One region of the Shewanella sediminis HAW-EB3 genome, then DNA from elsewhere that is predicted to be linked to it. Evidence: predicted binding sites of a transcription regulator. Region 1 holds the regulator's gene; each other region holds the start of a gene.
The links. The regulator LexA, encoded in region 1, represses DNA repair genes until DNA is damaged. The targets are predictions, from matches to a motif close to TACTGTATNNNNATACAGTA.

Region 1 (8,105 bases):
CCATTGACGACGATATCGACATGAGCCGCGACAGGGCCTATGGTTATGGGGCTACCAATAAGAGAAGGGAATACACCGGGTAGACCAGCGCCATTAGGTTGATGACAAGCGGCACATCGAGCTAGGTAGATTTGCTCGCCTTTAGCCATGAGTTCTTCCATGCTCAACGTTTTCGAAAGTGCGGCTTTCGCTTCAGCTTCTGCATTGTTCGCTTGCTGCTTCTGAGCAATCACCCACTTATCAAAGTCTACTTCTGAAAGAGCTTCGACAACGATCGGCATAAACCCGTGGTCTTTGCCGCAAAGTTCGGCACATTGACCGCGGTAAACACCGGGCTTATCAATCCGTGTCCAGGCCTCATTGATAAAACCCGGATTGGCATCTTTTTTCACTGCAAACGCTGGCACCCACCAGGAGTGGATGACATCGTCGGAGGTCATTAAAAATCTGACTTTCTTGTTTACCGGGAGAACTAAAGGTTTGTCGACTTCGAGGAGGTAGTTTTCGCCTTTTACTTCAGTACCCTCTATCTGTTCTCTTGGGGTTGAGAGCAAGCTGTAAAATTCGAGATCGTGATCGAAATAGCTGTAATGCCACTTCCACTGAGAACCGGTGATTTTGATTGTCAGATCGGCATCTGAAGGGTCTTCCATTGCGATTAAGGTCTTGGTCGCAGGAATAGCCATAAGAACGAGAATGATGAAAGGAACGAGCGTCCAGGCTATCTCGACTTTAGTACTTTCGTGGAAGTTAGCAGCTACCGCACCTCTGGATTTGCGATGGTTGATCATCGAGTAGATCATCACGCCAAACACCAGAATACCGATAGCGCAACAGATGTACAGAATGATCATGTGCAGGTTGTACACCCGCCCACTAATCTCTGTTACCCCTTGAGTCATGTTCAGGGGCATATCCGCAGCTAAGATAGAAGGCGAAAATAATAACGCCGGCAAACCATACAACTTTTGCTTCACTAGACTTCTCCTCTGTCATAGAAAGACAAAGAAGAGTCACACAGTAAGTCTCTGCTCTATGCAAACTCTTCAGTTCCCAAAAAAGCAACGATGACTTCAAAGTGCGTTGGCGGTTTTACTTTTATCTGCAAAGTAAGCAGTCTTATTGATGGCTGCTAGGCTGAACCACATCTGCACTTACGGCTGAGTATATCCCTCCCGATTTAGACCCGGTAGATCAATGCACTCTTGTGTCAGAGAGTTGATGTACTTCGTAGCTGGTTAAATTGTTCGGATATAACAAATTATCGTTGTTACTGACTTAAACTTACTTGCTGGACAAATATTGATCAAGATCAATAATTAAACATTTTTTATGTTCAGGCACAAAAAAGCCCCTCTCGAAGGGGCCGTAATGTAAAGCAATGATTAATTTAGGCTAGTGTAATGAACCAAACAAACTGGGTTGATTAAATGCCTCAACGCCGTTCATGTGGGCTTTTCCATGTAAGTGGCCATTCGCAACTTCAATCACAATACCTACTGCACGAGCACTTTTAGCGACGATCTGTAGGCGACGATTATCTCTTGCATCTAAGGATTGGGTCCAACTTATAACGGCACTGGATGTACCACTTGTGAGTGCTTTTTCCATGGCCCACAGGGTTTCAACTTCATCTTTAGCATGAACGAGCAGGACTCTATCCATCCTCACTCCGGCATCGGTTAACATCTGTTTGTAACCTATGTTCGGAGGACTAATCAGCACAATCCACTGACCTCGATGACTCAATGAAGCCAGTTGGGCACTCAGCATCTGCAATTCATCACGCCCTTGGGTATGAGTTGTTACTGAAGAGACTGTGCAGCCTTGCAGTTCATTCGATAATGGATCTTCAAGATTTACCCATAACCCAGGGTGACGTGGACTGTTGCCAATTAATGAGTTCATTGCCAGTCTCCGTTTCTGATAACGCCGACGGCTAAGCCCTCGATGCTTAAACTCTCACTGGTAAGGTCGACGACGATTGGAGAGTAGTCTTCGTTTTCGGCATGTAGGTAGACGATGCTACCTTTTTTTTCAAAACGTTTTACCGTGACGTCATCTTCTACACGAGCGACAACAACCTGACCATTTCGAGCCTGTTCGGCTTTATGAACGGCAAGAAGATCTCCCTCCAGGATACCAATATTCTTCATGCTGTCCCCACGTACTCTCAGTAGAAAGTCAGCACTTGGGCGAAACATAGCAGGGTCGATCTGGTAATGTTGTTCGACATGTTCTTGAGCCAGTATCGGTTCACCAGCGGCTACTTGACCTATCAATGGTAAGCCAAGTTCCTCTTCGCTTTCATTGGCTTGAGTCAGTCTAATGCCACGAGATGTACCTGGTATAATCTCAATACAGCCTTTTTTAGCTAATGCCTTAAGGTGCTCCTCTGCGGCATTGGCACTCTTGAATCCTAAACGTTTCGCAATCTCTGCACGGGTAGGCGGCATGCCTGTATCTGCAATGTTACGTTTAATCAGTTCAAGGATCTCGGCTTGTCTTGGTGTTAATGGTCTCATGGTGAATCCTGTCTTTCTATACAGTAACTGTTAGTATATACAGTATTTCTTTCAGCGCAAGTATTAACCAAATTTTAAGGTTTTGGGTATCCCTGTCCATTTTCTGGTATTCTATGCAGTAATTAACATGGCTCACATTGCATAAGAAAAATGTCCAAACAAGACTCTCTTTGGTTTAAATCATTACGCTGGTTACAGAACAAGTTGGTACACACTATTGTTGTGCCCCACGAACCCTTCAAAGATCTTAATTTAGATCCGGATAAACCTCTCGCTTATGTGATGAAAACTGAGTCTGTCAGTGATATTGCAGCCTTAAGTGAAATCACCGCAGATCTAGGTCTTCCTAGCCCCTATCAGCCACTCGAAGTCGGTGGTGAGTCGGCGCCAAGAGTAGTGTGTCTCGAAGGCGCTAAACCCCTCATGGGGAAAAGAGAGAGCAATCATTTCTTTCTGAATAGCTTTATGAGTCTGCTGAAGATCCATAAAGAGCGCCCTGAGCTCGATATTCAACTTGTGCCAGTCAGTCTTTACTGGGGAAGAACTCCGGGAAAAGAAGATGACACCATGAAGGCCGCTGTACTTGAGCGTGAAAACCCCACCTGGCTTAGAAAGTGTCTGATGATCCTGTTTTTGGGACGACATAATTTTGTGCAGTTTTCGAGTGCCGTTTCATTGCGCTATATGGCCGATGAACATGGAACCGATAAACGTATAGCCCAGAAACTGGCTCGAGTGGCTCGAGTTCATTTTAGTCGACAGCGTAAAGTGATGACGGGGCCGGTTCTGCCTAAGCGGCAGGCACTGTTCCATGCGCTCATTAATTCCGAGACCCTGAAGAAGGCGATTCAAGAGGAAGCGGCGAGCAAGAAGATCACCGAGGTTGAAGCCAGAGCGAAAGCGATGGAATACCTGGATGAGATCGCCGCAGACTATTCCGATAGCCTGGTTCGAATTGCCGAGCGCTTTCTGACCTGGTTGTGGAATAAACTCTATAAAGGCATCAACATTAAAGGGGCGGAAGAGGTTCGACGGCTGCACCATGATGGCCATGAGATCATCTATGTGCCGTGTCACCGTAGTCATATGGATTACCTGTTGCTCTCCTACATCCTCTATTATCAGGGGATGGTTCCACCGCATATCGCAGCAGGTATTAACCTTAATTTCTGGCCTGCAGGCCCCATGTTCCGCAGAGGTGGCGCCTTTTTTATTCGTCGCAGCTTCAGAGGAAACAAGCTTTATACCACCGTGTTCCGTGAATATTTAGATCAGCTTTTCACTAAAGGCTATTCTGTTGAGTATTTTACCGAAGGCGGGCGTTCACGTACCGGAAGGTTACTCGCACCTAAGACCGGCATGTTGGCTATGACGCTGAACAGTGTCCTGCGTGGCATGAAGCGTCCTGTGACTCTGGTTCCTGTCTATCTCGGTTATGATCATGTGATGGAGGTGGCGACATACCATAAGGAATTGAGCGGTAAGAAGAAAAAGAAAGAATCTGTCTGGCAGGTATTTGGTGCCCTGCGTAAGCTAGGCAATTTCGGCCAAGGGTATGTGAATTTCGGTAAGCCCATCACGTTGCATAGTTTTCTAAATGAACAGAAACCCGATTGGAAAGAAGAGATTGCCAAAGAGCCAGAGCAGAGACCTAAGTGGTTGACGCCTATGGTGAATACCTTGGCCAATCAGGTTATGACCAATATTAACGATGCTGCGGCAGTCAGCTCCGTCACCTTGACCAGTTTAGTCTTATTAGCGTCAGAGCAAAATGCATTAGAGCGGTCTCAGCTGGAGAAGCAGTTAGACCTCTATCTTAAATTACTTAAGGATCTACCTTACACCTCTTATACCTCAGTGGTAGAGGGGGATGGTAAGTCTCTGGTTCAGCAGGGGTTGGAGCTTAAGAAAATTAAGCTTGATAGTGATCCTCTCGGGGATATTATCTCAATCGACGAGAGTATCGCCGTTGCTATGACTTACTATCGTAACAATATTATTCATTTGATGGTCATCCCCTCTCTGGTAGCTAGCTGCCTGACTCAGCATGAGCATATCTCACGAGATGAGATTATCGATATCATCAAGGATTTCTACCCTCTGCTTCAGGCTGAGTTATTTATGGGCGTGGAAGATACAGATAAGCTTGTTGGTCAGATTTTGGATCTGTTTATCGCTCAAGGCCTCGTTACCGAGGATGATGGTTTCAGTATTATCGAGACCGAAGTGAATCAACTCTTATTACTCGCGGGAACGGTCGGTGAAACGTTACAGCGTTACGCCATTATCTTCAATCTGTTGGCGGTTTGCCCCAAGATGGAGCGTTCCGATCTTGAGCGTGAAAGCCACAAGCTGGCACAGCGATTAGGCGCGCTGCATGGTATTACAGCCCCTGAGTTTTATGATAAGAAGCTCTATGGAGCACTCAGTGTCAAGCTCAAGGAGTTAGGTTACCTGTCTGATAACGGTAATAAAGTCGATGTCCAAAGGATCCGGGAGCGAGCGAATGGATTGCTCCGTTCGTCTGTCAGGCAGACGATTGTCGATAGTGTGACTGCGGAGCATAAAGATTAATGGCTAACCATATGAACGCTGCTAAAGATGGAGCAGCGAGTAAATCTTTGCTTGGTGGAGCCATGATCATCGCCGGAACTGCGGTCGGGGCGGGAATGTTCTCATTGCCTGTTGTGGGTGCCGGTATGTGGTTTTCCTATTCACTTGTCATGATGTTAGGTGTCTGGTTCTGTATGCTGGTGTCGGGTCTGTTGTTACTCGAGACCAATCTACACTTCGAGCCCGGTGATAGCTTCGATACCCTGACACGGGAAACCTTAGGTAACTTTTGGCGAATAGTGAATGGTTTATCAATCGCATTCGTACTCTATATTTTGGCCTATGCCTATATCAGTGGTGGCGGCTCTATCGTTAATCACAGTTTAGCGGCTGCAGGGATCGAACTGCCACAAAGCTTGGCCGGGCTGGTATTTGCGCTGGGTTTGGCCTTTATCGTCTTTATCAGTACTAAGGCTGTCGATAGGATCACGACCATTATGCTTGGCGGAATGATCATCACTTTCTTTCTCGCCGTAGGTAATTTACTGATAGAGATCGATACGGTGAAGTTGTTCACGCCAGATGGAGAGAGCCGATATCTGCCCTATATGTTGGCGGCTATCCCCTTTGGATTAGTGAGCTTTGGTTATCATGGTAATGTGCCCAGCCTGGTTAAATACTATGGGAAAGACGCCAGCACCATTATAAAAGCGATTGTCACCGGAACCCTGATAGCCTTCGTTATCTATGTGTGCTGGTTGGTGGCGACCATGGGGAATATCCCTCGCAATGATTTTGTCGATATTATTGCCCAGGGTGGCAATATGGGGGTACTGGTTAGCGCCCTATCCGATGTGATGAGCAGTGGTTGGTTAACGACCATGCTAACGGTTTTTGCTAACCTGGCGGTAGCTTCCTCTTTCTTAGGAGTTACCTTAGGATTATTCGATTACCTGGCCGATCTCTTTGGTTTCGATGAGTCTCGTAGCGGTCGTTTTAAAACGGCAGCGGTAACTTTCCTGCCACCGACGGTACTGGGGTTGTTGTTCCCTAATGGTTTCCTGATTGCAATAGGTTTTGCGGCACTGGCAGCGACTATCTGGGCGGCGATTGTGCCGGCTATGATGGCCTATAAAGCCCGGAAGCTCTATCCAAACAGCGAGAGCTTTAGGGTTCCTGGTGGGACCTTTGTGATTGCCATCGTCATTTTGTTTGGTGTGGTCACCGGAGCGTGTCATCTGCTTGCGATGGCAGAGTTATTGCCTGTTTACGGTTAGCCAACTAAATCGAAAGATAGATAAAATAGCCCTCGATGAGGGCTTTTTTATGCCTGAGGTTAACCCCTAGTTAATCAGGCTTGTTTTGGTTGAGCCTGTCGAGATATTGCTGAGGGGTACATTTTCTGAGTCGTTTAAAGGCTCGGCTGAAGCTTTGCTGATTCGCATATCCCAAAAGGGGGCTAATTTCCGCGACACTCTTACCATCGAGCATATATTTGATGGCTTGATTACTGTAGATGTAACTACACAAGGCAGAAAAAGTGAAACCTTGCTGCTGTAATCGCCTCTGCAGCTGCTGCTTAGAGATATTGAAGAGTTTGGCAATATCTTCGATCTTAGGTAAACCATAAAATCTTGCATAATTGACCATTTCGAAAAGCACCTTCGGGGTGTCGTGGGGTTGCGGCATATTGAGGTACTTTTCAAATAGCGAACGTGTCATGGTCACCGGGCTGTTTTCTAACTGCGGCTCTATCAAAGGCTGCAGCATATCATCAAGTTCCAACCAAATTTCAGTTTGCGCAGCATTCCAGATAACCGGGCATTTAAACAGGTGTTCCGTCTCCCGCTGCGCGACAGCCGAACCACTGATACGTACCTGAATCGGGCGATATTTACCACCCAGAAAGTGACGCAGTGCATTAAGCAGCATGATGGCGACCCTGAGAGAGTCGTAGCTTTTCTCCTGCTTAAAGGCGTAGGGATTTTTATAGCACCATTTCATTATCTTTCCGGACATACTGACATAGTAACTGCCGCCGGATTGCAGGCTGACGATGCCATAGTTGATGCGACGTATACTCATGGCCAGATCCGGGGTCGATAACAGGTCGATGCCGCTGATATCGAGTCGGTCGAAGTTTAGCTGTTGTTCTAGTTTAACTATGTAAGCGGGGTCTTGAGTAAGGAGGGCTAACTCAGATAACCATTCACCAAACTGGGTAAAAGGGATCAAGGCCATAGGCTCGTTCATCAGCGCATCGGGAATTGACAGGGCCCGGTGATTGAGACCATAAACCTGCTCGACGCCATCAAAAACGGGTTTCACATAACAGACGCGAATAAAGGAGGTATTAAATTTCATCGGCAGCATCCGCTTAGCAAATAAAGGCTAATTTAATCATTAATGATTCGAAATTGATATAAATAGACCTTAAGTCTTGTTCGTTATCGGATAAACGTCAAACTAACCCTCTTGTTTAAATTTAAGAGACCATTTTCATGAGTTTAATCGGTATGCCGTTTGTCGATACTAGCGCGGACACGGTGCTGCATGTTGTGGCCTTAGTTGTCATGGTTGGCACGGTCACGGCGTTGGCCGTAGGTTTTTGGAAAATCCACGAGCTGCCCATCAATAAAGCCCATAAAGAGGAGCATCATCAGCTAGGGCTTATCACGGCGCTCACCTGGATCGGCTTTGTCTGGCATTGGGTGTGGGTATTAGCTGTGTTCGTGGCCTTTATCGATGGTGAGAAGGCGTTGCGACGTCTGCGAGACATCTGGCATGAGCCCGCTGAACACCAGCAAAGCACCCTAGAGGAGAACAATAATGCTTGAAGGTTTAGCCGTATGGGCGTTATTTATCTATCTGCTCCGCTTAGTCGGTATGCCGTGGAACAAATTCAGTAAAGGTTTTGCCTACATTGGTGGCGGCGGTTGGTTGCTGTTTGTGTGGGTTGGGCTGTTGAACTTTACACCCATGGATCTATCCGGCGGGTCCTTGGTGCAGTCACCGCATATTCAACTC
Region 2 (8,105 bases), 2.7 Mb from region 1:
TGTTAAATCCCGGGTCTGTACGCTGACACCATCGAGCGATGCATCAATTGCCAGGGCTGACTCTGATACAAAGTAACTGTTTGCCGTGATAAGTTGCGAAAACTCCGGCCATATCTCTATCTGGTATTCGACACCCGTAAGGGCTTTATTAAGCTTGACGGCGTTAACTTTTCCGATAGGGATCTGTTTGTAGCGCACCTCTGCATCGGCCCCGATACCCGGGTTGGTGTCTGCATTTAATGTCAATACCAGCTTGGATAGCGCATCTTGATCCGGAGCCTCGTCGAGCAGTGTGTATTGCTCAACGGCATCACCCGTACCCAGTGAAAACTTGATCACACTGCCGGTGATGAGCCGCTCAGGATGTTTGATACCCGATAGCGAAAGGTCTGCCCCTTCCAGCCAGAACCGGGATGTGGCAGAGAGAAGTTGGGCATACTCTTCATCCACTTTAGCCTTAAATCGAACACCGATGTCGGTCAGATCCGATTGGGTTATTCGTCCGATCTCTATGCCTCTGAAGACTATCTTAGTGCCAACACTTGCCGTTTCCGAATTGTCTGCCGTAAGTGTCAGCTCGACGCCTCCGAGGGCCATCTTCTGATTGTCATAAATTTGGAAACTTTGGCCATTAGCCGCTTCTTGTGCATCATCTGATGAACTGAAACTGAGTCCTCCGGCAAGGATTGCCGACAAGCTTTCAGACTTTACCTCGATACCCGAAAGAGAGGCATCTATGCTGATCCCAGACACATTCCAAAATTGCGAGTCTGTTTTAACCAAATGTGCATACTGTTTTTTGACAAACGCAGTCATTAATATGCGCTTAGAGCCCTCTAAACGGTAACTGGTGACCTGACCGACTGGAATTTGGCGGTAAAAAAGCTGTGAACCGACATCCAACGAGCCTAAGTTGTCGCTGCTTAACTCTATGACTAGTCCGTCAGTGCCGGGTTGGACTGCCGGAGCGTTGATTTCAGCTTCAAAGAAAGATTGTGACTCTCCCTCACCGGGTTGAATCGCGATATAGTTTCCGGAAAATAGTGCATCCAGGCCTTCAACACCGGTAATTGAGGCTTTAGGGGCAACTAACCAGAACTTAGTGCCGTCGTTCAGAAACGGCCCTGCACGGTAATCCATCTTAAGGTCGACATTAACGCCCTTTAGATCATCATCAATACTGATATCGACAACTTTTCCGACGGTGAGACCTTGATAACGAACCAAGGTTTTCCCAATATCTATCCCGGTTGCACTGGGAAAGTGTATCTGCACCTCAATTCCGGCTTCTTTTATGCTCTTGATACCCAGCCAGCCGCCTAGGGCTAGCGCAACCAGAGGTAAGAGCCAAATTGGCGAGAATAGCTTCTTTTTTACGACTTTAGGTGTTTCCATTTGCGTCATCTTTCGATTCCAATCGATCCCAGAGTAAACGAGTATCCAGCACTTTTGCTGCTAATTGGGTCAGTAATATGACCAAGGCAAAAGCAGTGGCTGCCGGTGCGGGTTTAGCATCTAACAACTGGCCCATATTAACCAGTGCGGCGGTTATTGATATAACGAAAAGGTCCAACATCGACCAACGTCCTATCCATTCAATGATATGAAATCCGATCATCAATTTCTGTTTAGATATTGGCAGTCGGAAACTGATAGCGATCAAATATGCGGTTAGCCCGACGATCTTCAGCATAGGGACCAGAATGCTGGCAGTAAATAGAATGACAGCGATAGGGAACATATCCGACTCGACCAAGTGGACTATCCCTGTGAAAATAGTATCGTGGCGGATCTGCCCTCTGTTGACCAACATAGTGATGGGGTAGAGATTGGCTGGAAACAATAAAATGGTTGCCGTGATCAACAGGGCCCAACTTTTATGGAGACTGGAATAGTCTCGCAATACTAATGCTTTACCACACCGCTTACAGTGAATATCTGAATGAACAGATAGTTTACCGCAAGAGGGACAGGGGGTTAGACCCAGCGTTATGCCTTGCATCTTGTTATTGAGTTCACTCATCTAAAACACTCCACATATGTTCCAGATTGTACTCACGTTGAAGAAACAGGGTGACCAAAAATAACATTCCGAAGCAAAAAGTACCCATCCCTAAGAAAATATCTGCAAAATCTGAGAGTTGAAATACAGAGACGAGAATACTGATCATATAAATTTCTAGCATGCTCAATTGCGCCAACAAGCCCTGATAACTGAGTAGACGTTTCAGTACCGCACGAAAAAAGGGGGAGTTTAGACGATATTTGATTATTAAAATTTGACAGAATACAGACCAAATGAGTAGTGCAGGAGCGATGACTGCTGAAACTAAAACGGCGATACCTACAATCCAATAGCCTTGATTCGATACCGCCATAGCGCCTTCGATAATCGTCGTGGTTCTGACACTGCCTAAAAAGTGCAGCTCAAGCACTGGCAGTACATTGGCCGGAAGCAAAAAAAGTAAAGCTGTTAAACACAAGGCTAACATACCGTTGATTGAACAGTATGGCGTGTCGTATAGAGTTGTATGACAGCGAGGACATAATGCACGGACGCCTGAAGGTAGCGCACGTTTTCTGATAACTAAGTCACAAGAGCGGCATAACACCACACTATTGTCAGCACATTCTTGTTCCATCGCCGATTTCAATCCGTTTCTTACACCCGTTATTGATACATGTCTTTTGCAGATAACCCACCGCTGTTGATTAAGCGTAGCACGCCTGAATCACATTCCATGGAAGATCTCTGTGTCGATAATCAATCAGATACTATCAGATTTTCCAGAGTACTTGCATAAGAACTTGTTTTTATGAGACTCTGTAACTGTATATAAAAACAGTATGAGGGCAGTCATGGCAGTTATTACTAAATTTGTTGTGGTCAGAGAAGGGGTTGAGAAGATGACATTTACATCTAAGAAGGAGGCGGATGCCTACGATAAGATGCTTGATATCGCGGATCAACTCACTCCTTTCTTGACCGAGTCCGAGCTTGAGATAGATGAAAATACTTGTGAAAAGTTAAGTTTCTATCTGGCACAACATAAAGAGCAACTAATGAGTTTATTGAAAGGTGTTGCGCCTAAAAAAGAACCTTCGCCTAAAAAAACGGCTAATAAAGCCGAATCGAAAAAATAAATTGTTAGGAAGTTTGTATGATAACGGAATTTTACTCATCACTGGATAGGCAAGCCAAGGCACTACTCGATGGTGAAGATGACTTGATTGCTGCAATGGCAAACTTTTCGGCCTTGATAAATGACGCCTTAGATGATTTGAATTGGGTAGGGTTTTATCTTTTAAAAAATAAACAGTTAGTATTAGGTCCATTTCAAGGTAAAGTGGCTTGCACGCGGATTCCACTAGGAAAAGGTGTGTGTGGAACGGCTGCTTCAGAGGGCACGACTCAGCGGATTGCCGATGTCCATCAATTTGATGGTCATATTGCCTGCGATGCGGCTAGTAATTCAGAGATTGTGATCCCTATTATGCGTGATCACGAAGTGGTAGCCGTCCTCGATATTGACAGCCCAAGCCTGGCAAGATTCGCTGAAACTGACCAAGTTGGACTGGAAAAATTGGTAAATAGCTTTGAAAAGGCGTTATTTGCTCAAACTACAACCAATTTATCATAATTGATGGTCGCAATCGTCAAAGTCCCGTTTATAATAGGCGGTTCGAATGATAAGGGCGTCGAGATATTTCCATTCGTGGAATGAAAGCTTGGCGTTTGTTAATTGTAATTGCTAAGGTATGTTTGCTGTTTCAGTTCTTCGTATCGAGTTTCAATGTTGCTATTGGAGCTTGTACTTGGCCTAAGACAGACAAATATAAACGACTCTTGGTGGCGTATCTTTTCGATATGTTCAACTAGTGTCCCTTTTTTAACTGTGGAAGTAATGATGGAATCAACAGAGAAGTTGACCGACACCAACGCAATTCTTGCGTATTTATATGAAACATTTCCTTTGTGCTTTATCGCCGAGGGTGAAACGAAGCCATTAAAAATTGGATTGTTTCAGGATTTGGCTGAAAGGTTAGCTGATGATTCTAAAGTCAGTAAAACTCAATTGAGAATTGCCTTAAGACGCTATACTAGTAGTTGGCGTTACCTAAAGGGCGTTAAAGCCGGTGCACAGCGTATCGACTTAGACGGAACCCCTTGTGGTGAGTTAGAGCAAGAGCACATAGACCATGCTCAGTCTACTCTTAAAGAGAGTCAAGAGAAGGCTAAAGCTAAGCGTGTAGCCAAAGCCGCTGCCGCTAAGAGCGAAGGTCAGGCTGCTAAGGCGAATAAAAAGCCAGCAAAGAAACCTGCTGCTAAACGTGCAAAACCAGCACCTAAGCCGGTTAAAGAGCAAGCTCCGGAAGTTATTTTAACACCTGCTGTGTTAAATGAGCTGAAACAAAATCAGCGTGTTAATGTCAAACTAGGTAAGACACCAGTTGCTGGCGTTATCTTAGACATTAAGAAAGAAGATGTTCAGGTACAGTTAGATTCAGGTTTAACCGTTAAAGTACGTATTGAACACATAATGCTGTAACTATCTCATAGTAAAGGAGTAACTTGTTGATGCGAAAAATTACCCTGGCTGCCTCAATCGCCAGTATTTTTGTAGGATTCTCGGCGTGGGCGTTAACCCCATCAATTCCATTCAGCGAGTTACCCGCACTATCGCAGGAACCGCAGCATAAAGTAGCCAGTAAGCGCGTTACTGGCCTCTTTACTCGCTCTCACTATCACAGATTTGATCTTGATGATGCGTTTTCCGAGCAGGTATTCAAGCGCTACCTCAAGCAATTAGATTACCGTCGTAATGTATTGCTACAAACAGATCTTGATACTTTTGCTGTTTATTCGAAACAGTTTGATGACATGCTTAAAAGTGGTGATTTGACTCCTGCTTATAAGATGTTCGAACTCGTTCAAAAGCGTCGTTATGACCGTTTCTCATATGCATTATCTCTCTTAGACAAAGAGATGGATTTTACTCTTGCTAATGATAAGTATCAGTTTAATCGTGAAGATGCCGCCTGGCCGAAAGATGAGGCTGAACTCAACGAGTTATGGCGTCAAAGAGTCAAATATGATGCGTTAAACCTTAAATTAACCGGTAAAGAGTGGGATGAAATTGTTCCCGTTCTTGAGAAGCGCTATAACAATGCGATTAAGCGCCTTAGTCAGACTAAGAGTGAAGATGTTTTTCAAGGCGTGATGAATGCCTTTTCTCGCACCGTAGAGCCTCACACCAGTTATCTCTCTCCAAGAAATGCTGAACGTTTCCAGATGGAGATGAACTTAAGTCTTGAGGGTATTGGTGCCGTATTACAGATGGATGATGATTATACCGTCATCAAGAGTCTGGTTGCTGGCGGGCCCGCAGCAACGAGTGAAAAGTTATCACCGGAAGATAAGATTGTCGGTGTTGGCCAGGATGACAAAGAGATTGTTGATGTCATTGGCTGGCGTCTCGATGATGTTGTCGAGCTGATTAAAGGCCCTAAGGGCAGTAAAGTCGTTTTACAGATTTTACCTAAAAAAGGTGGTTCTTCGGCTAAAACATTCGAAGTGACCATAGTAAGAGATAAGATCAGACTCGAAGATCGTGCAGCTACCTCTGAGGTGATAGAGCCAGATGAAGGTCTCTATGCTAATCGTAAGGTCGGTGTCATCCAGATCCCAGGCTTCTATATGGATCTGTCTAAAGATGTGTCTAAAGAGCTGATTAAGCTGAAAAAAGCGCAGGTCGAAGGTGTTATTATTGATCTGCGGGGCAACGGTGGTGGTGCATTAACCGAGGCTACACTCTTAACCGGATTGTTTATCGAGCAAGGTCCGGTTGTACAAATAAGAGATGCCAATGGTAAGGTCTCGCAAAATCGAGATAATGACGGCCGTACCACCTATAGCGGACCATTAACAGTCATGGTTGATCGTTATAGTGCTTCTGCCTCTGAAATTTTCGCTGCTGCACTTCAGGATTATGACCGTGCGCTGATTGTCGGTGAGTCGACTTTCGGTAAAGGTACGGTTCAGCAGCATAAGAGCCTCGGCCGTATCTATGATATGTATGAGAAGCCAATTGGTCACGTTCAGTACACCATAGCTAAGTTCTACCGTATCAATGGTGGCAGTACTCAGCTTAAGGGTGTTACACCGGATATTTCATTCCCGAGTGCTTTAGAGCCGGGTGAGTATGGTGAAGCTGAGGAAGAGAATGCATTGCCTTGGGATAAAGTGCCGGTTGCACAATATGGCACTCTGGGTGATGTTAGCCCTAACATGATCGGTAACTTGTCTGTTAAGCACGATTCTCGTATTAAGCAAGATGTTGAGTTTAGCTATATTTACCAAGATATTGCCGAATTTAAGCAGCATCATGATGAAAAAACGGTCTCTCTTGTTGAGAGTGAACGTATTGCAGAGCGCGAAGCCAATGACAAGAAGCAGCTCGTTCGTCTTAATGAACGTCGTGTGAGCCAAGGCTTAGAGGTTGTTAAGTCGCTCGATTCAGAAGATACAGAAACTGAATCGGATGCAGATGAAGATGAACTGGTTACACCGGATGCTTTCCGTGATGAAACGGTTTATATCACTCTCGATATGGTCGATATCGAAAGAGTGGCTAAAAACGAATCAAAGTAAAACGAGTTAAATAATTAAAAACGCGCCAATGGCGCGTTTTTTCATATCTGTTACATCCCAAACTTAGTTTATTTATACCAGTTGGTATTATAAGTATGTAAAAAGGATTTAAGGCCTGTTTATGACAACAATGAATGCGAAGTACCTGAAGGATTACCTGGCTCCTGCTTTTACCATCACCCATATCGATCTCGACTTCTATTTGGATGGGGCAGAGACATTTGTCACGGCGAAAAGTCAGGTTGTACGAAAAGATGACCAAGCGACGACCTTAGTATTACACGGTGAAGGTATTGAGATCATTTCACTTAAAGTCGCTGGTGTTGATACCTGCTATAGCCAGGAAGAGGCAAAACTTAGTATCGAGACTCAGCTTGAAGAGTTTGAGTTAGAGATAGTAACAAAACTCGATCCTGAATCGAATTCAAGCCTCGAAGGACTCTATATGTCTGACGGGGCCTACTGTACTCAGTGCGAGGCCGAAGGCTTCAGACGTATCACCTATTTCCTCGACAGACCCGACGTACTTGCTGTGTACAGTGTGAGAGTTGAAGCAGATGCCAAGGCATTTCCCTACCTTTTGAGCAACGGTAATTTACTGGAGCAGGGCGAGACTTCATCGGGACGTCATTTTGTTAAATGGCATGATCCGTTTCCAAAGCCAGCCTATCTGTTTGCCCTGGTCGCAGGAGATTTTGATCTGTTGGAAGATCAGTTTGTTACATCAAGCCAACGGCAGATCAAATTACAGGTCTTTGTCGATAAAGGTAACCTTCATAAGGCTCACCATGCAATGGCATCGTTAAAGAAGTCGATGGCTTGGGATGAGTCCAGGTTCGATCTTGAGTATGATCTGGATATATACATGATTGTGGCGGTCGATTTCTTCAATATGGGCGCTATGGAGAACAAAGGGCTCAATGTATTCAATACCAAATATGTGTTGGCCGATACGAACTCGGCGACAGATGAGGATTATCATGGTATCGAGTCGGTGGTGGGGCATGAGTATTTCCACAACTGGACAGGAAACAGGGTGACCTGCAGAGATTGGTTTCAACTGAGTCTTAAAGAAGGGTTAACCGTATTTAGAGATCAAGAGTTCAGCTCAGATCTCGGCTCTCGTGCGGTTAATCGTATTCATGCCATTAAGGTGATAAAAAATCAGCAGTTCGCCGAAGATTCAGGACCCATGGCGCATCCTATACGCCCTGAGTCTGTGATCGAGATGAACAACTTCTATACGGTTACTGTCTATAACAAAGGTGCCGAAGTTATTCGTATGATGCATACCTTACTTGGTGAAAAGTCATTTCAAGCCGGTATGAAACTGTATTTCGAACGTCATGATGGTCAGGCTGTGACCTGTGATGACTTTGCCGCTGCTATGACAGACGCCAGTGGCGTAGACCTCTCACTATTTAAACGTTGGTATAGTCAATCCGGAACTCCG
Region 3 (8,105 bases), 1.6 Mb from region 1:
GAATAAATTGCTCGATAAGCAGAAGTATATTCTTGAAGCTGCAGGCCTTATCGATACTAAAAAGGCAAAGGTAGATAAAGCTGAAGTACTTGAGACTTACGCTAAGTTCGTTGAAGCTAAACTGGTTGACCTGAAAACAGGTGAATGGGTTGAAGGTGATGCAGATACATTCGATGCCGATAAGGCTGCGCGTGACCTGAAAAACTCATTCAAACCACAAAATGATGTCGCTTCGGTAAAACGTGTAGCGAATACAGCTGTTGTCTATGTGGTTAATGATGAGCAAGGTAAACCTAAGACGCTGATCTTACCTATTAAAGGTTACGGCCTTTGGTCGACCATGTATGCATTCCTGGCTGTTGAGCCTGATATTAATACCATTAAAAGTCTGGTTTATTACTCATTTACCGGTTCGGGTGAAACACCTGGCCTGGGTGGTGAAGTACAAAACCCTCAGTGGATGGCGAAATGGCATGGTAAGAAGCTCTATAACGAGCAAGGGGAGTTAGCGATTAAAGTCACTAAGCTTCCGGCTGTTGCTGCTTCTGTTCATGGTGTCGATACCTTGTCTGGTGCAACCTTGACGGGTAACGGTGTTCAAAACTCATTAGATTTTTGGTTAGGTGAGGAAGGTTTTGCTCGCTTTATCGAGAAAGTTCGTAAAGGAGGGCTGAGCTAATGGCTAACGCTAAAGAACTTAAGGAGGTCCTGTCGGGGCCAATAGTGAGTAACAACCCGATTGCCTTGCAGGTATTGGGTGTATGTAGTGCACTTGCTGTAACCAGTAAGTTGGAAACTGCATTGGTTATGACGATTGCATTAACTGCCGTTTGTGCTTTCTCTAACTTGTTTATCTCAATGCTACGTAACCATATCCCCAGCAGTGTGCGTATTATCGTACAGATGACTGTGATTGCATCTTTGGTAATTGTGGTAGACCAGGTGCTACAGGCTTATGCCTACGATGTGGCTAAGCAGCTTTCGGTATTTGTTGGTTTGATTATCACTAACTGTATCGTAATGGGGCGCGCCGAAGCTTATGCGATGAAAACGCCGCCCATGATGAGCTTTATGGATGGTATAGGTAACGGTATCGGCTACGGTGCTATCTTGCTGTCAGTTGGTTTTGTCCGTGAACTCTTTGGTAATGGTTCGCTATTTGGTGTCGAGATCTTAAGCAAGATTTCAGATGGTGGCTGGTATCAGCCAAACGGTCTGTTATTGCTACCACCGAGTGCGTTCTTCTTAATCGGTACGTTGATCTGGATCATCCGTACTATTAAGCCAGAGCAAGTTGAAGCAAAAGGGTAAGCGCGATGGAACATTATATTAGTTTGCTAATTCGCTCTATTTTCATCGAGAATATGGCACTCTCTTTCTTCCTGGGGATGTGTACATTCCTGGCGGTTTCAAAGAAAGTGACCACAGCGATGGGATTGGGTATTGCAGTAGTTGTGGTACTGGCGATTTCAGTTCCGGTTAACCAGATCATCTATCAGGGGCTGTTAGCGCCTGGTGCGTTGACTTGGGCTGGTCTTCCGGAAGCCGATTTGAGTTTCTTGAAGTTTATCACCTTCATCGGTGTGATCGCTGCACTCGTACAGATCCTTGAGATGGTGTTGGATAAGTTCTTCCCACCACTATACAACGCTCTGGGGATCTTCCTTCCACTTATCACCGTAAACTGCGCAATCTTTGGTGCGGTATCTTTCATGGTTGAACGTGATTACAACCTGGTAGAAAGTATGGTGTTTGGTGTGGGTTCAGGGCTTGGTTTTGCATTAGCTATCGTCTTGTTAGCTGGTATCCGTGAAAAGCTGAAATATGCTGATGTGCCTGATGGACTACGTGGCTTAGGTATTACCTTTGTTACTGCGGGTTTGATGGCGCTTGGATTCATGTCGTTTTCTGGTGTGTCCCTATAACAGGGGCCCATTGGGTTCCTATTTCGGACTTTTAAGGATAAGTTAATGGATATTCTTAAATCTACTCCTCTCGAGGTTTACCTCGGTGTGAGTATGTTTACCGCTATTGTCTTAGGTTTGGTGCTAATCATTTTATTTGCCAAGTCAAAGTTAGTGAACAGTGGTGACATTACAATTGGTATTAATGATGATCCTGAAAAAGGGATCAGCATACCTGCTGGTGGTAAGTTACTTGGTGCACTCGCTGAGCAGGGTATTTTTATACCGAGCGCCTGTGGCGGCGGTGGTACTTGCGGTCAGTGTAAAGTACATGTTAAATCAGGCGGCGGTGATATTCTGCCAACTGAGATGGACCATATCAATAAAGGTGAGGCTCGTGAGGGCTGTCGTTTATCTTGCCAGGTAAACGTGAAAACCGATATGGAAATTGAACTCGAAGAGGAGATCTTCGGTGTTAAGAAGTGGGAATGTACCGTTATCTCTAACGATAACAAGGCCACTTTCATTAAAGAGCTTAAGCTTCAAATCCCTGATGGTGACTCGGTACCTTTCCGTGCCGGTGGTTACATTCAAATTGAAGCGCCTGTTCATCACGTTAAATATGCAGATTATGATATTCCTGCAGAATACCGTGGCGATTGGGAACACTTTGGTTTCTTCAACTTAGAATCTAAAGTTGATGATGAGACAATCCGTGCATATTCAATGGCGAACTATCCTGAAGAGGAAGGTATCATCCTGTTGAACGTGCGTATTGCGACGCCTCCGCCACGTAACCTAACACTGCCTTGCGGTAAGATGTCTTCGTACATCTTTAGCCTTAAAGAGGGTGACAAGGTGACAATCTCGGGTCCATTTGGTGAGTTCTTCGCTAAAGAGACTGATAATGAGATGGTATTTGTCGGTGGTGGTGCAGGTATGGCGCCGATGCGTTCTCATATCTTCGACCAACTTAAGCGTCTTAAGACTAACCGCAAGATGAGCTTCTGGTATGGCGCCCGTTCTAAGCGTGAAATGTTCTATGTTGAAGATTTCGATGGCTTAGCGGCTGATAACGAGAACTTCGATTGGCATGTGGCACTTTCTGATCCTCAGCCTGAGGACAACTGGGAAGGCAAGACTGGTTTCATTCATAATGTACTTTATGAAAGTTACCTGCGCGACCATGAAGCGCCGGAAGATTGTGAGTTCTACATGTGTGGTCCTCCAATGATGAACGCCGCAGTTATCGGTATGCTTAAAGACTTAGGTGTCGAAGATGAAAACATCCTGCTGGATGACTTCGGTGGCTAATTACTTCTTATAAAGCTAGAATCTGCTGAAGTCGTTGTCATCTGATTTGAACCGGGAAAAGTGGGCATAGATAATTCGTCATGTGCACTTTTCTTCTTCGAAACAGACGACATAAGTAGAATAGTGATTAAGGATCCAGGTCAAAATGAAAAAGACCTTAGTAAACTGGTTAGCTCTTATTGGGCTAGCCTTTTTTGTTTCAGCCTGTACTCAACCAGCTGAACTTGTGTCGCTCTCGGGTAATACCATGGGCACGACGTATCACATCAAAGTTGTTCCTAATGAGCAACTGCCTGAGGTTAACCTGTTACAAGCCGAGATCGATCTGGCACTGGAAAAGGTCAATGATCAGATGTCGACTTACAGGCCCGACTCCGAGTTGTCTCGCTTTAACAATATGGGCCATGAAGAGACGGTGACGGTATCGAAAGATACGGCATTTGTTATCGCCGAGGGGATACATCTGTATAAGGTTACAGGTGGTGCGCTTGATATCACCTTGGGACCGCTGGTCAATCTATGGGGCTTCGGGCCCGACAAACGTCCGACAGCATTGCCCTCTCAGGCAGTCATTTCCGCTGCGAAAGCCAAGACCGGCATCGAATATCTGCACCTCGATGGTAACAAGCTTAGCAAGACCAATCCTGACTTGTATGTGGATCTCTCATCGATTGCCAAGGGCTTCGGTGTCGATGTTGTTGCATCTCTGCTCGATAAGTATCAGGTATCGGGTTACTTGGTCGAGGTGGGCGGTGAGTTGAGTGTATTTGGCCAGAAGATTGATGGCTCTCCCTGGCGCGTCGCCATCGAACAACCCGATGTTGATGATCGTGAGATACAGCAGGTGATCGAACCGGGCGATATGGCGGTTGCAACATCTGGTGATTACCGTAATTATTATGAGGAGGAGGGACGTCAATTCTCTCACCTTATCGATCCTCGTGACGGTTACCCTATCGATCACAGATTAGCGTCGGTTACCGTCTTACATAAACAGTCTATGGTAGCCGATGGTTACGCTACCGCTATGATGGTGATGGGGTCGCAGGCGTCACTGGAGCTTGCCGAGCAAGAGAGTCTTGCGATCATGTTGATCGAGAAGCAGGATGATGGCTTTAACGTTTTCTATAGTGATGCCTTTAAGCCATTTTTAGGTAAGTAACGTGTTCGATAGTGATTTGATGGTATAATATTCTAATCACGCTATTGTTGGAGTGCATAATGAGTACATTTATAGCGGCATTTGTAGTGTTACTGCTGTTCTTTTTATTAATGTCGATCGGTTATTTGGTTAAACGCACAGCCGTTGCAGGTAGTTGCGGTGGGTTAGGCGCACTCGGAATTGAGAAGGCGTGTGATTGCGATGACCCATGTGAAAACCGCAAGGCTAAGATGGCCGAAGCGGAACGATTAGAAAAGCTTAATAAGAATCGCATTCTTTAGTTAACTTAGATTCACCATAATTGAGCACCTTAACTAACACTTCTAGTAAAAGGTGCTTTTTTATGCCCGAAAATCAACGACCCCCGAAGATGTTTGACTATACTTTTTCTATGATTTGTCGATGAATGAGGATAGCCGATGAGTTTTGACATGGAAGTTATATTAGATTCAGTTGTTCATTTGACGGAACAACGTCAGCTAGAGTCACTTACCGCCAGCCTTATCTCCACCGTTAGACAGTTTATCGCCCCCATAGATGTACAGATACTCGATACCTCTCTATCAGATGATGACAGGGAAGAGGTTATTCTTCCCGAACATTTACTCAATGATGCCGGTGGATTAAAGAAAAGCTTAGCTTGTTTTACTCATTGTGTGTCGATGCGTCAAACTTACTACTGTCGCGATACTATTCCGGCACAAGTTGCCATACCTATCATTTTAAATAACTGTATTGTTAAGGTGCTATGGGTAAAAATTACCTGTCTTTCCGATCAAAATATTAATTTGTTAAATGGCTTCGCTAAGGTTTATGAAAATTTTCTCACCATCGTTATCGAATGTGAAACAGATGTGCTGACCGGCTTACTGAATAGAAAGGCGTTCGAGAGCAGGTTGAAGCTGGCGAGTGAAACCAGCTATCAAAATTCCGGGCTCGATGATCAGAGATTGAGTTATTGGCTCTGTATTTTTGATATCGACAAGTTTAAATTGATCAATGATACTTTCGGTCATCTCTATGGCGATGAAATCCTGTTGGATTTAGTCACGGTTATGCGAAACGTATTCAGTGAGAGTGACGGAATGTTCAGATTTGGGGGCGACGAGTTTGTGCTCTTGATTGCTCCCGATACTAAACAGAGGGTGCGTGCTAAGTGCGAGCGATTCTGTAACGAGTTGTATGAGTTTCATGATCAAAATATCCAGGTCACACTCTCTATGGGGATGACTGAGGTATTGCCTGGTGAGCAAGCCAGTGGTTTATTGGAAAAGGCCGATCAGGCTCTCTATTACGTCAAGGAAAATGGTCGTAACCGAATTGAGATATTTGAAGAGCTGGTATCTCAGGAGTTAATTTCCCTTAAGAAGTTTGAGGACGATATCGAAATCTTTTGAGTATTCTTGAACTAACTGAGCTTAAGATGATCTACGAACAGTTCTAATCTCAGTCTGCTGCCAACTACTTGCTAACCCTAAGCATGATCCTTAGGGCTCCTTTCTGTTTTTATGTGCTTTCACTTGAGTACTGTTTAAATATACAGTATCTTGTTTGACAGGTACTATTTTTGAATTTAGTTTAGTGAAAAAAATCATTCATATCGATATGGATTGTTATTTTGCCGCGGTGGAGATGCGTGACTTCCCTGAGTTAAGGGGGAAACCCATCGCCGTGGGAGGAAGAAGCGACAGGCGAGGTGTCATCAGTACCTGTAACTATGAAGCCAGGAAATTTGGTGTTCGCTCAGCCATGGCCTCGGGCTATGCCCTGAAACTCTGCCCCGATTTGATATTGGTGCCGGGACGCATGTCCGTTTACAAGGAGGTGTCGGCACAGATCAGGGAAGTTTTTTCTCACTACACCGACTTGATAGAGCCGCTCTCACTCGATGAAGCCTATCTCGATGTCACCGACTGCACCCAGTGTCAGGGTTCGGCAACATTAATCGCTGAGGCCATTCGACAAGAGATATTTGAACTTACGGGGTTAACCGCCTCAGCCGGAATCGCCCCCATTAAGTTTCTCGCAAAGATAGCTTCAGATCTTAATAAACCTAACGGACAGTATGTGATAACGCCCAATATGATCCCGGCATTCGTAAAGGATCTGCCGCTTATCAAGATCCCCGGAGTGGGCAAGGTTACTGGCAAAAAACTTGAAGATATCGGTTTAATCACCTGTAGCGATCTGCAGGCTTATCCTGAAGCGGCGTTAATTGAGCGATTTGGGAAATTTGGTTCCGTATTGATTGAACGTGCACAAGGTATCGATACTCGTAATATCTCTCCCCACAGGGAACGAAAGTCCGTGGGCGTAGAGACCACGCTGGCTAAGGATATCTATAGCTTAGAGCAGTGTCAGGGGGTAATGCCCCAGTTGATCCAGGAGTTAGCGACTCGAATAAAGCGTAGCGCCAAAGATCGCACCATCCATAAGCAGGTCGTTAAGCTTAAGTTTAATGATTTTAAACAGACGACCATAGAGCATCGAAGCGATGAGGTGTCGGTAAAGTTGTTTTATGATCTACTTTCACAGGCGTTAGAGCGGCAGCAGGGGCGAGGCATTCGATTACTTGGCGTTTCCGTAGGCTTAGCGAGTCAGTCTGATATTAAAACAGCCGAAGAGAATGAAGTGAGAGAGTCGCAGATGGACCTTGGGTTTTAAGAAGTAACCAGGCCCTAGGTTCTGGAACCTAGGGCCTGATAAACTTAACCTTTCTCTGGAATACGTTCCAGTACGGCTAACAGTAGCTTGTAGTATTGATCAACGGTTTCAATCAAGACTTTTTCATCCGGACTGTGTGGGTAACGAATGGTTGGGCCAATCGATACCATATCCATCTCAGGGTAGGGTTTCTTAAACAGACCACACTCGAGTCCGGCATGAATCACCATGATCACAGGCTCTTTGTTGTAGATGCTGTCGTAGGTCTCGCGTACCAATGCCATTACCGGTGAGCTGTTGTCTGGCTTCCAGCCTGGATATGCGCCGCTAAACTGGATTTCAGCACCGGCTAGGTTGGTGAGTGAAGTTAAAACAGTTTCAATTTCCTGGCGACCAGAATCGATAAGAGAGCGAATTAAGCAAAGAACTTCAACACTTTCTGCTTCTGTGCTAATCACACCTACATTTAATGATGTTTCAGTAACGCCTTCAACCTCATCACTCATGCGGATAACGCCATTTGGACACGCATTAAGTAGGTCGATAAGCATATTCTGAGCATCTTCGCTCATCACTTGTTTAGCAGCCGGGGCTTCGAGTAGCTCCAGCACCATGTCCGGATCGGCAATAGCAAGCTCTTCTCTTACTAACGCCTGAAACTCTTTCGCCAGGGCATCAAGTTTTGTGATGTTTTCAGCTGGCAGCATAAAGCTTACCGAGGCTTCACGTGGGATAGCATTTCGCAGAGAGCCACCAGTGAAGTTCGTTAACTCTAAGGCTAATTCGTCTGCATGGTTAAACAGGAAGCGAGCTAATAGTTTATTCGCGTTACCGCGACCCAAGTGAATGTTTACCCCTGAATGGCCACCTTTCAAGCCTGAAAGGGTTAAGGTGTAGGTTGAGTGACTTTGCTCAGGAGCTTGCCAAACCATAGGCACGCTAATCTGTCCGTCAACACCACCGGCGCAACCCATGTAGATCTCGCCTTCCTGCTCAGAGTCTGTGTTGATCAGAATATCTGCATTCAGGTAACCGGCTTCCAGTCCAAATGCACCCGTCAT
Region 4 (8,105 bases), 1.3 Mb from region 1:
TTTCAAGATTTGACTAGTGCTATCAATGGGCTTTACAAAGTTCACCGGTCGCTTGTTAACCTGAGTAGAACTGGCTTGTTGCCCCGTTTTCTGTTGATAAAGGTAGTCCGCAAATCCACGCCAGGCGATCCCACCTCCCATTCCCCAGTCTTGAGCTTTTACTTCCGTACCCAGGGTCCATGTCTCTCGTTTCTTCTCAAGATCGGTACTGCGTACATTGCCAGTATCCACCAGGTTGTAGCCGCCATTACCGCGACTTTCCATGCCGTAGTCCGTCAGCGCTTTATCAGTATCGACTCGCAATTGACTCTGGTAACCCACGTCAAAACCGTATCGTTCACTGTCGTAAGCGATGCGTCCATTGCCCGTTTCCATGCCAAGGTTATTGGCCTGCACACGAATTCTCGCACCCTCTTTTTGATACAATGCATCGGCTTGCAGCGCCCCGGCAAATTCACTGTCTTCGCCAAAACTGTTCGCTGCACGTGCATTATCAGTATCCGTTCCAACAACCGACACGCCCATCTCACCGCTCACCGCCGTCGACTCACAGCTTCGACAGCGCCACTTGACCGTGTTAGCTTGCTCAAGATTAGCGCCAGACAAGCTGAAACCCACTGCGTTAGCGCTACCCACTTGCACTATCGCAAGCGCGATTACACTTAATTGAAATTTCATAATGATTCTCCTTATCGCTGAAACGCGTTGCCCAATGGATGGTTGGAACCATGAATAGAGCCGTGACAGTTCAGACAACTTTGACCACCACCACTAAAGGCGGAATTGTCGTCACCATAGGCACGACTGGCGTGACCATCACTGGCATGACAGTCTTGGCATAAAAGGGGAGCACGAGAATTTAGCAGGGGTTCGTTAACACTGCCGTGAGGGTTGTGACATGTTGTACAATCTTCAACAACAGGTTCATGCTCCCATAAAAAGGGACCGCGCTTTTCAGCATGACACTCATAGCAGGTTTCATTGATACTGACTTGTTTGAGGCTAGCATCGGTCATTGAACCATGGCTACTGTGACAACTAGAGCAGGTCATTGAACCTACTTTGGTGCCGGTGGCCAAAGGATGACTGCTGCGCTTATTGATATCGAGCTTTTGCTCGGTATGACATTCGGTACAAATAGATACCTCAAATGCCGGGTTCATTATTTTGTCCTGGCCCGTATGAATATCATGGCAACTGGCACAGGATTGCTCCTCAGCGTGTAATGCGTCGTGCCATCCCATGCGTTTGCTGTCTTGATGACAAGATAAACACACACTATCTTGCAGTTCATTGGTCACATTGCTGTTGGCACCAAAGGTTATCATCGGCTCATTTTTGCCTCTGTGCTTTCCTTGAGGTCCATGGCAAGACTCGCATTGCAGCTGCGCCATAGGGCTCTCGCTGTTGCCCATTTCACCATGCACACCATCAAATAACGCCATCACTTTGGAATTATTCTTGTGGCACATCAGGCAAGTGTCCGCCCCCTTGTTTGAATATTTACCGACTTCAAATTTGTCTAATAATTGCTGCTCCGTAGTATTGCTTAAGGCAACATTGGACCAACATCCAGTACTGAATACAGCGGTTAAAAGTAGTTTAAATAAAAGACGTCTCATCTCTTTTTCTCTGTGTTAAAGCCCAGTAAAACCGAGCGGTACATTAATATACCCACTGAAGGCCTGACATTATTAAACCCTAAATAACTTAAACCTTAAGTTGCATACATAATTTGTTTTCATTGTTAAATGCAATTATCTTGTCTGCGGCAAACATTTAACATTAGACAGGCATTACCTTTCCAATTGATTAACTTTATAGGGTGTTATTAGTTTTTTATAAAAATACATTTACCAAGTAAAACGCTGAAATGACTTGAAATCTTCTATACTTAAGCGGTTAACCCTGTGTCTAGCTCGCATTTTTTTAACAAAAATGATATTTATCACTATTTGGCCTCATCAAAACGATAACGAAAACATAGGTGTAATCATGAAGATTAAAACGAAATATTTTGCAGAGAGCTTTATACACACGCATGCTTATTGTTCAGATCACAAACAAACCATAAATCGTTAACTTCGAACGCAATGGTATAATTTTTTTTGATATTGAAATATAAATAACAAAAATAGGCTCACATCTATTATTAATGTTATCTTTATTCAATGAGAAACAGCTTTAAATCACTTATAAATAATTGCGAGCATATAAACATGCCAATAACATGCTTTATTCAATACAAGATAAACCCTTATAAAGTCGACTTATTTGAACAGTATGCTAAAAACTGGGGGGAAATAATCCCGCATTATGGCGGTGATTTATTGGGATACTTCATGCCTTACGAAGGAACTTCAGATATCGCATTTGGCTTAGTTAGCTTTCAAAGCCTGGCCGATTACGAACGTTATCGGGATAAACTTAGGCAGCTACCTCAAAGTGTAGAGAACTTCGAGCTGGCTAAAGCGGGAGAATTCATTATCGAAGAAAATCGTAGTTTTCTTCGTTCTGTCGAGGGCACCTATAAACAAGCCCCAACATCTGCTATATAACATAAGGATTAGAAATGTACGCCGTGATATTTGAAGTGACACCGAAAGAAGATGGAATAGAAGAATATCTGGATATAGCCAAAAAATTGCGAGTTTTACTAAAGGATAATCCAGGGTTTATTTCTATAGAGCGGTTTCAAAGCCTGACAGAGCAAAACAAGTTGTTAAGTTTGTCATTTTGGGAAACAGAAGCTGCAATTGCCAATTGGAAGGAAAACATTGACCATCAATTGGCCCAGCAAAGGGGTAAGGACAGTTTATTCAAGTCTTATCGTATCCGGGTCGCTAAAGTGGAACGTGATTATGCATCAATCGCATAAACAGTGCCAATTATAAATATTTATTTTCAATATAACTTGTCTATGTATTTTCAGTACATTTGCATAACTAGCATTTTGACGCTTTACATTTTACTGAGCCAAACTCTATCATTTTAAATTTTATCATAAGCATCTGTTAAACAGACGATATTTTCTGCGACCTAACTATTTACATTGAAGTTGTAAAATAGTTAGGAGCAATGATAGTTTAATTATTTACTAAAGTGCGGCTTTATAGGCGAATAATGCCAATCAAAAAATTCAATTCATTCTAATTAGTTAATAATTATTGGTTTAGCTGAATATCCATAAATCATAAAAATCTTAAGCAGATCTAAAACTTTGCATTCATACTTGTGGTTCTTGGTGAAGATGAAAGGATAGGACAATGTATTTATATGCAATGTATTTAAACGCTAGAATTACTCACAAAATTTTACAAAGGATAAACCCTTGAGCGTCATTCGTTCCGCTAGTTATCAATGGAAAAAATCAGAGTATTCAAATCAACTGCAAACTTTCTTTAGTCAAGAGCCCAAGCTGAATGAGTTATTCATTGGTGCGACGAACAGTGAGACTATATGCAACTTAATATCAGCTTTGATTATACTACCAGAAAAAAACAAAGGTGAGGCTTATGAAATTGAGTTTGAACAGGCTTTCGATGCTCTATTTCAATGTTTTACTCTGCTATTCATTAAAGAAGTTGAACATGAAAACTTATCTCAAGCTGAACAACTAGTGCAATCAATTACTCTTTATTATGCAAAAAAAGTAAACCAAAACCATGATACCTATAGTCCCTTTACCGTTAATAAAGCGCAAAAAACGACCATTGCTTTAAAGGCATTAGAAGAACAAAGAAAACAACTTCGTAAAGAAAATCTGAATATGAGGAGCTCTTAATTTCGTAATAAGAAGGTGTATTACGCCCTCATCTTTATCTTTGAAAACATGTACTCGGTGCGCATAATCGCATAGCTAACACACTATGCGGCATTTCCTTGTTAGCTAACTAACAAATATAACTTAAATCGAAGAAACAAATAAACAAGTGTAGATAATGGAATGGACCCATCCCCTTTTAATCGGCCTCGCAATGGGCCACGATGAAGTTGCTCCAACTCATCAGAAAGAGGACAGGTCCATCATGAAGATTACTACAATTGGTTTAGATATCGCAAAGTCTGTTTTTCATTTTGTTGGCATAAACAAAGTAGGCAAGGTAATTATAACGATGCGCTTGCTATAGCTGAAGCGGCTCAAAGACCTAACATGCGTTTTGTTCAACTAAAGCCAGTCAAGCAGCAAGACTTACAGATGCTTCATCGAATGAGGGAACGTTTAAACAAACAGTCTACCGCCTTAATTAATCAAGTTAGAGGTATGTTGACCGAGTACGGCATTGCGATAGCAAAAAGCAAAGCGGCTTTTAGGACGACTTTTCCAGATATTTTAGCTGATGAGGACAATGAACTTACAGTGAAGGGGCGGTTTATATTTAATGAGCTTTATGAAGAGTTTACAGATATCGAGAAGCGACTCAAAAGCTGCGACGACCAAGTGCTAGAAGAGAGAAAAGAGAACCAAATTTGCCAACGTTTAGAAACTGTTCCCGGCATTGGTCCTGTGACTTCAACAGCTTTTTACGCAGCAGCTGGAGAAGGAAAAGATTTTACCAACGGTAGACATTTTTCAGCTTGGTGCGGCTTAGTGCCAAAGCAACATAGCAGTGGCGGTAAAGATAACCTGCTAGGAATAAGCAAAAGAGGCAAGGTTAATGATATCTTTATCCAGCCCCTTTTGGGCCATAACCAGCCTTATCCGTGTCGGACCATGGCCTTTACTGATGTGACTGCAGATGAGTAACTCAGCATAGCGACTATCATCGAGAAAACCACTGGCCACATCTGCCTAACACCTCTTCAATCTCAACGGCTTCAAAGCCCTTGAGTCTGAGCTTGCTCTTAACTTCAACGCAAAAAAATCGCGGCGCGCAAGTTGCGCCACCGCGAAATAGTGTGCCGAATGGCTTTCAGCTTTACTCATTTAAACGTTTAAACGCTTAACTCACTGGCGTGATTAAAACACTTCACCCGTTTCAAGATCGATGTTTTCATCTCCGGTTGCAGAATCTGCAACTGGCGCTGCCGGTGTTAGCAGTAAGGCACGAAGGGCTACATCAATTTCTTGTGCAACGGCAGGGTTCTCAATCAGGTACTTACCGGCATTAGCACGACCTTGGCCGATCTTATCCCCTTTATAGCTGTACCAGGCACCCGCTTTTTCAACGAGCTTATGGGCAACACCCAGGTCGACAAGCTCGCCGGTGCTGTTGATACCCTGACCGTAAAGGATCTGGAACTCAGCTTGCTTAAACGGCGCTGCAATCTTGTTTTTCACAACCTTAACGCGAGTCTCGTTACCAATAACTTCATCACGGTCTTTGATTGCACCGGTACGGCGAATATCGAGACGAACCGAAGCATAAAACTTCAACGCATTACCACCCGTGGTGGTTTCAGGATTACCGAACATCACACCAATCTTCATACGAATCTGGTTAATGAAAATAAGCATGGTGTTGGTTTGCTTGAGGTTACCCGCAAGCTTACGCATCGCCTGGCTCATCATACGAGCCGCAAGTCCCATATGGGAATCACCAATCTCACCTTCAATCTCGGCTTTAGGCGTCAATGCCGCAACCGAGTCGACAACGATAACATCGACGGCGCCTGAGCGAGTTAAGGCATCACAAATCTCCAATGCTTGCTCACCGGTATCAGGTTGAGAACAAAGTAGGTTATCGATATCCACACCTAACTTTTTAGCGTAGATAGGGTCCAGTGCGTGTTCCGCATCGATAAAAGCACACACTTTACCCTCACGTTGGGCTGCAGCAATAACTTCAAGCGTCAAAGTTGTTTTACCCGAAGATTCAGGGCCGTAAATCTCGACGATACGTCCCATCGGAAGACCGCCGGCGCCCAGGGCTATATCCAGAGAGAGTGAACCGGTAGAGATAGTCTCAACATCCATTGAGCGATTCTCGCCCAACTTCATGATAGAGCCTTTACCGAATTGCTTTTCGATCTGCCCTAAAACGGCGTTAAGTGCTTTCTCTTTGTTCGCGTCTATCTTCATTTCAATATCCTCAGAGGCACAGCGATTACGCTGATATAAATCTCGTGTTGACTCCACGACTTAACTTTATCAAGTAAACATATCCAGTCGGGGAGCCTCAATATGCAAACTAGTATACTGTACAATCATACAGTATCAAGTACTGTTCATGATTATTTTTTCTCGCACTCAATTCGACTATCGAAGCCTCTGTTACGGCTAATAAAATTCAATCTCACGATTTTTCACGACAAAAGGCTCAACAATGGCGAAAATATTGATAATATTGGCGCCAACTATTTATGGCACTCAATTCGTTGAGGTAGCCTGTTTAATACGTCAGAAAAGAGACGACTTGTAGATGAATGCTATCGATACCCAAAATTTAGAAAAACACACACCTATGATGCGTCAATACCTGACGCTAAAAGCTGAACATCCGGAGATGCTGCTCTTTTATCGCATGGGTGATTTCTATGAACTTTTTTATGATGACGCTAAAAAGGCTTCTGAATTATTGGGGATCTCACTCACTGCCAGAGGAAAAAGTGGCGGCGATCCCATTCCTATGGCGGGCCTGCCTTATCATGCGGTTGAAGGATATTTAGCCAAGCTGGTCCAACTCAGGGTGTCTGTCGCCATTTGCGAACAAGTGGGCGATCCGGCGACATCTAAGGGACCGGTTGAGAGAAAGGTCGTACGCCTTGTGACGCCCGGTACATTGACCGACGAGGCCCTGCTGCAAGAAAAACAGGATAACTTGCTCGCCGCCGTTTATCATGGCAAGAGCGGATATGGGTACGCCACCTTAGATATCAGCTCGGGTCGATTTGTCGTCGCAGAACTTGCCTCGACCGAGGCACTTGAAGCCGAGCTGCAACGGACTAACCCTGCCGAGCTACTCTATAGCGAAGATTTCTCTGAGATGGGATTAATCTCCGGTTTTAACGGTAAACGCAGACGTCCTGAATGGGAGTTTGATTTCGATACCAGCCAAAAATTACTTCTGGATCAATTCGGCACAAAAGATCTCCGTGGTTTTGGCCTGGACAATGCGCGCCTCTCACTTCAAGCTGCCGGCTGTTTAATGCAGTACGTGAAAGACACGCAACGAACGGCATTGCCACATATTAATTCAATCGTTCGCTTCAACCAAAGTGACAGTATCGTCCTTGATGCCGCAACCCGGCGTAACCTCGAACTCACGGTAAACCTCCAGGGCGGTCATGAAAATACCTTAGCCTCTGTACTGGATAATACGGCAACGCCTATGGGTAGCCGTATGCTTCAGCGCTGGATCCATGAGCCACTAAGAAACCAACAGCAGATCGAGTCTCGTCAGAGTGCATTAACCGAGATATTAGACACTAATCTGTTCGAGACCCTCGAACCTCAGCTAAAAGCTTTGGGCGATGTCGAGCGGATCACCGCAAGGTTGGCCCTTCGTAGCGCAAGGCCAAGAGATTTTGCCCGCCTGAAGCAAGCCATATCCCTGTTACCCGAAATTCAGCAATCTCTTGCTAACTGCCAATCGGCTCACCTGCATCATCTGGCAAGAATGCTCGGCGAATTCCCCGATGAACTTGAGCTATTAGAGCGCGCGATTGTAGATAACCCTCCAATGCTTATCCGCGACGGTGGCGTACTTAAAGAGGGCTATAATGCCGAGCTGGATCAATGGCGAGCACTGAGTCAAGGCGCGACCGATTATCTGTCTGAGCTCGAAGCCAGAGAGAAAGAGCAAACCGGTATATCGACACTTAAGGTCGGCTATAACCGGGTCCATGGCTACTATATTGAGGTCAGCCGAAGAGAGTCTGATCTGGTTCCACTGAGCTATCAGCGCAGACAGACACTCAAAAATACTGAGCGCTACATCATCGCAGAGCTTAAAGAGCATGAAGAGAAAGTGCTATCCAGTCAGGGAAAGGCGCTGGCACTCGAGAAACAGTTGTGGGAACAACTCTTCGATCAGATACTGCCTAAGCTTCATGACTTACAACTATTTGCACAGGGCGCCGCCGAGCTCGATGTAATAAATAACTTCGCCGAGCGTGCCGAAACATTAAATTACAGCTGCCCGACACTATCACAAAAATCCGGT

Region 2: SSED_RS13065 (YebG family protein) is a predicted target of LexA. The motif match lies at 2,829-2,848, and genes of this name have one in related genera.
Region 3: dinB (DNA polymerase IV) is a predicted target of LexA. The motif match lies at 5,906-5,925, and genes of this name have one in related genera.
Region 4: recA (recombinase RecA) is a predicted target of LexA. The motif match lies at 6,138-6,157, and genes of this name have one in related genera.

Annotation. Positions count from the first base shown of each region.
Region 1 covers NC_009831.1:225,126-233,230, forward strand. The annotation lists gene coxB (cytochrome c oxidase subunit II) at 1-977, opposite strand, end outside; gene SSED_RS01020 (cell division inhibitor SulA) at 1,396-1,908, opposite strand; gene lexA (transcriptional repressor LexA) at 1,905-2,525, opposite strand; gene plsB (glycerol-3-phosphate 1-O-acyltransferase PlsB) at 2,676-5,099, shown strand; gene mtr (tryptophan permease) at 5,099-6,355, shown strand; gene SSED_RS01040 (AraC family transcriptional regulator) at 6,426-7,442, opposite strand; gene SSED_RS01045 (hypothetical protein) at 7,580-7,915, shown strand; gene SSED_RS01050 (HlyD family secretion protein) at 7,908-8,105, shown strand, end outside.
Region 2 covers NC_009831.1:3,019,519-3,027,623, reverse strand. The annotation lists gene SSED_RS13080 (MlaD family protein) at 1-1,404, opposite strand, end outside; gene SSED_RS13075 (paraquat-inducible protein A) at 1,382-2,023, opposite strand; gene SSED_RS13070 (paraquat-inducible protein A) at 2,016-2,642, opposite strand; gene SSED_RS13065 (YebG family protein) at 2,860-3,144, shown strand; gene msrC (free L-methionine (R)-S-oxide reductase MsrC) at 3,162-3,641, shown strand; gene proQ (RNA chaperone ProQ) at 3,909-4,550, shown strand; gene prc (carboxy terminal-processing peptidase) at 4,580-6,652, shown strand; gene pepN (aminopeptidase N) at 6,774-8,105, shown strand, end outside.
Region 3 covers NC_009831.1:4,172,177-4,180,281, reverse strand. The annotation lists gene SSED_RS17910 (Na(+)-translocating NADH-quinone reductase subunit C) at 1-679, shown strand, start outside; gene SSED_RS17905 (NADH:ubiquinone reductase (Na(+)-transporting) subunit D) at 679-1,311, shown strand; gene nqrE (NADH:ubiquinone reductase (Na(+)-transporting) subunit E) at 1,317-1,925, shown strand; gene nqrF (NADH:ubiquinone reductase (Na(+)-transporting) subunit F) at 1,971-3,218, shown strand; gene SSED_RS17890 (FAD:protein FMN transferase) at 3,364-4,380, shown strand; gene nqrM ((Na+)-NQR maturation NqrM) at 4,440-4,661, shown strand; gene SSED_RS17880 (GGDEF domain-containing protein) at 4,800-5,777, shown strand; gene dinB (DNA polymerase IV) at 5,962-7,044, shown strand; gene SSED_RS17870 (aminoacyl-histidine dipeptidase) at 7,089-8,105, opposite strand, start outside.
Region 4 covers NC_009831.1:1,542,191-1,550,295, reverse strand. The annotation lists gene SSED_RS06710 (MtrB/PioB family decaheme-associated outer membrane protein) at 1-678, opposite strand, end outside; gene SSED_RS06705 (DmsE family decaheme c-type cytochrome) at 690-1,622, opposite strand; gene SSED_RS06700 (NIPSNAP family protein) at 2,220-2,558, shown strand; gene SSED_RS06695 (antibiotic biosynthesis monooxygenase family protein) at 2,573-2,878, shown strand; gene SSED_RS06690 (hypothetical protein) at 3,332-3,784, shown strand; partial or broken gene SSED_RS06680 (IS110 family RNA-guided transposase) at 4,029-4,651, shown strand; gene SSED_RS23930 (RecX family transcriptional regulator) at 4,631-4,786, opposite strand; gene recA (recombinase RecA) at 4,961-6,022, opposite strand; gene mutS (DNA mismatch repair protein MutS) at 6,363-8,105, shown strand, end outside.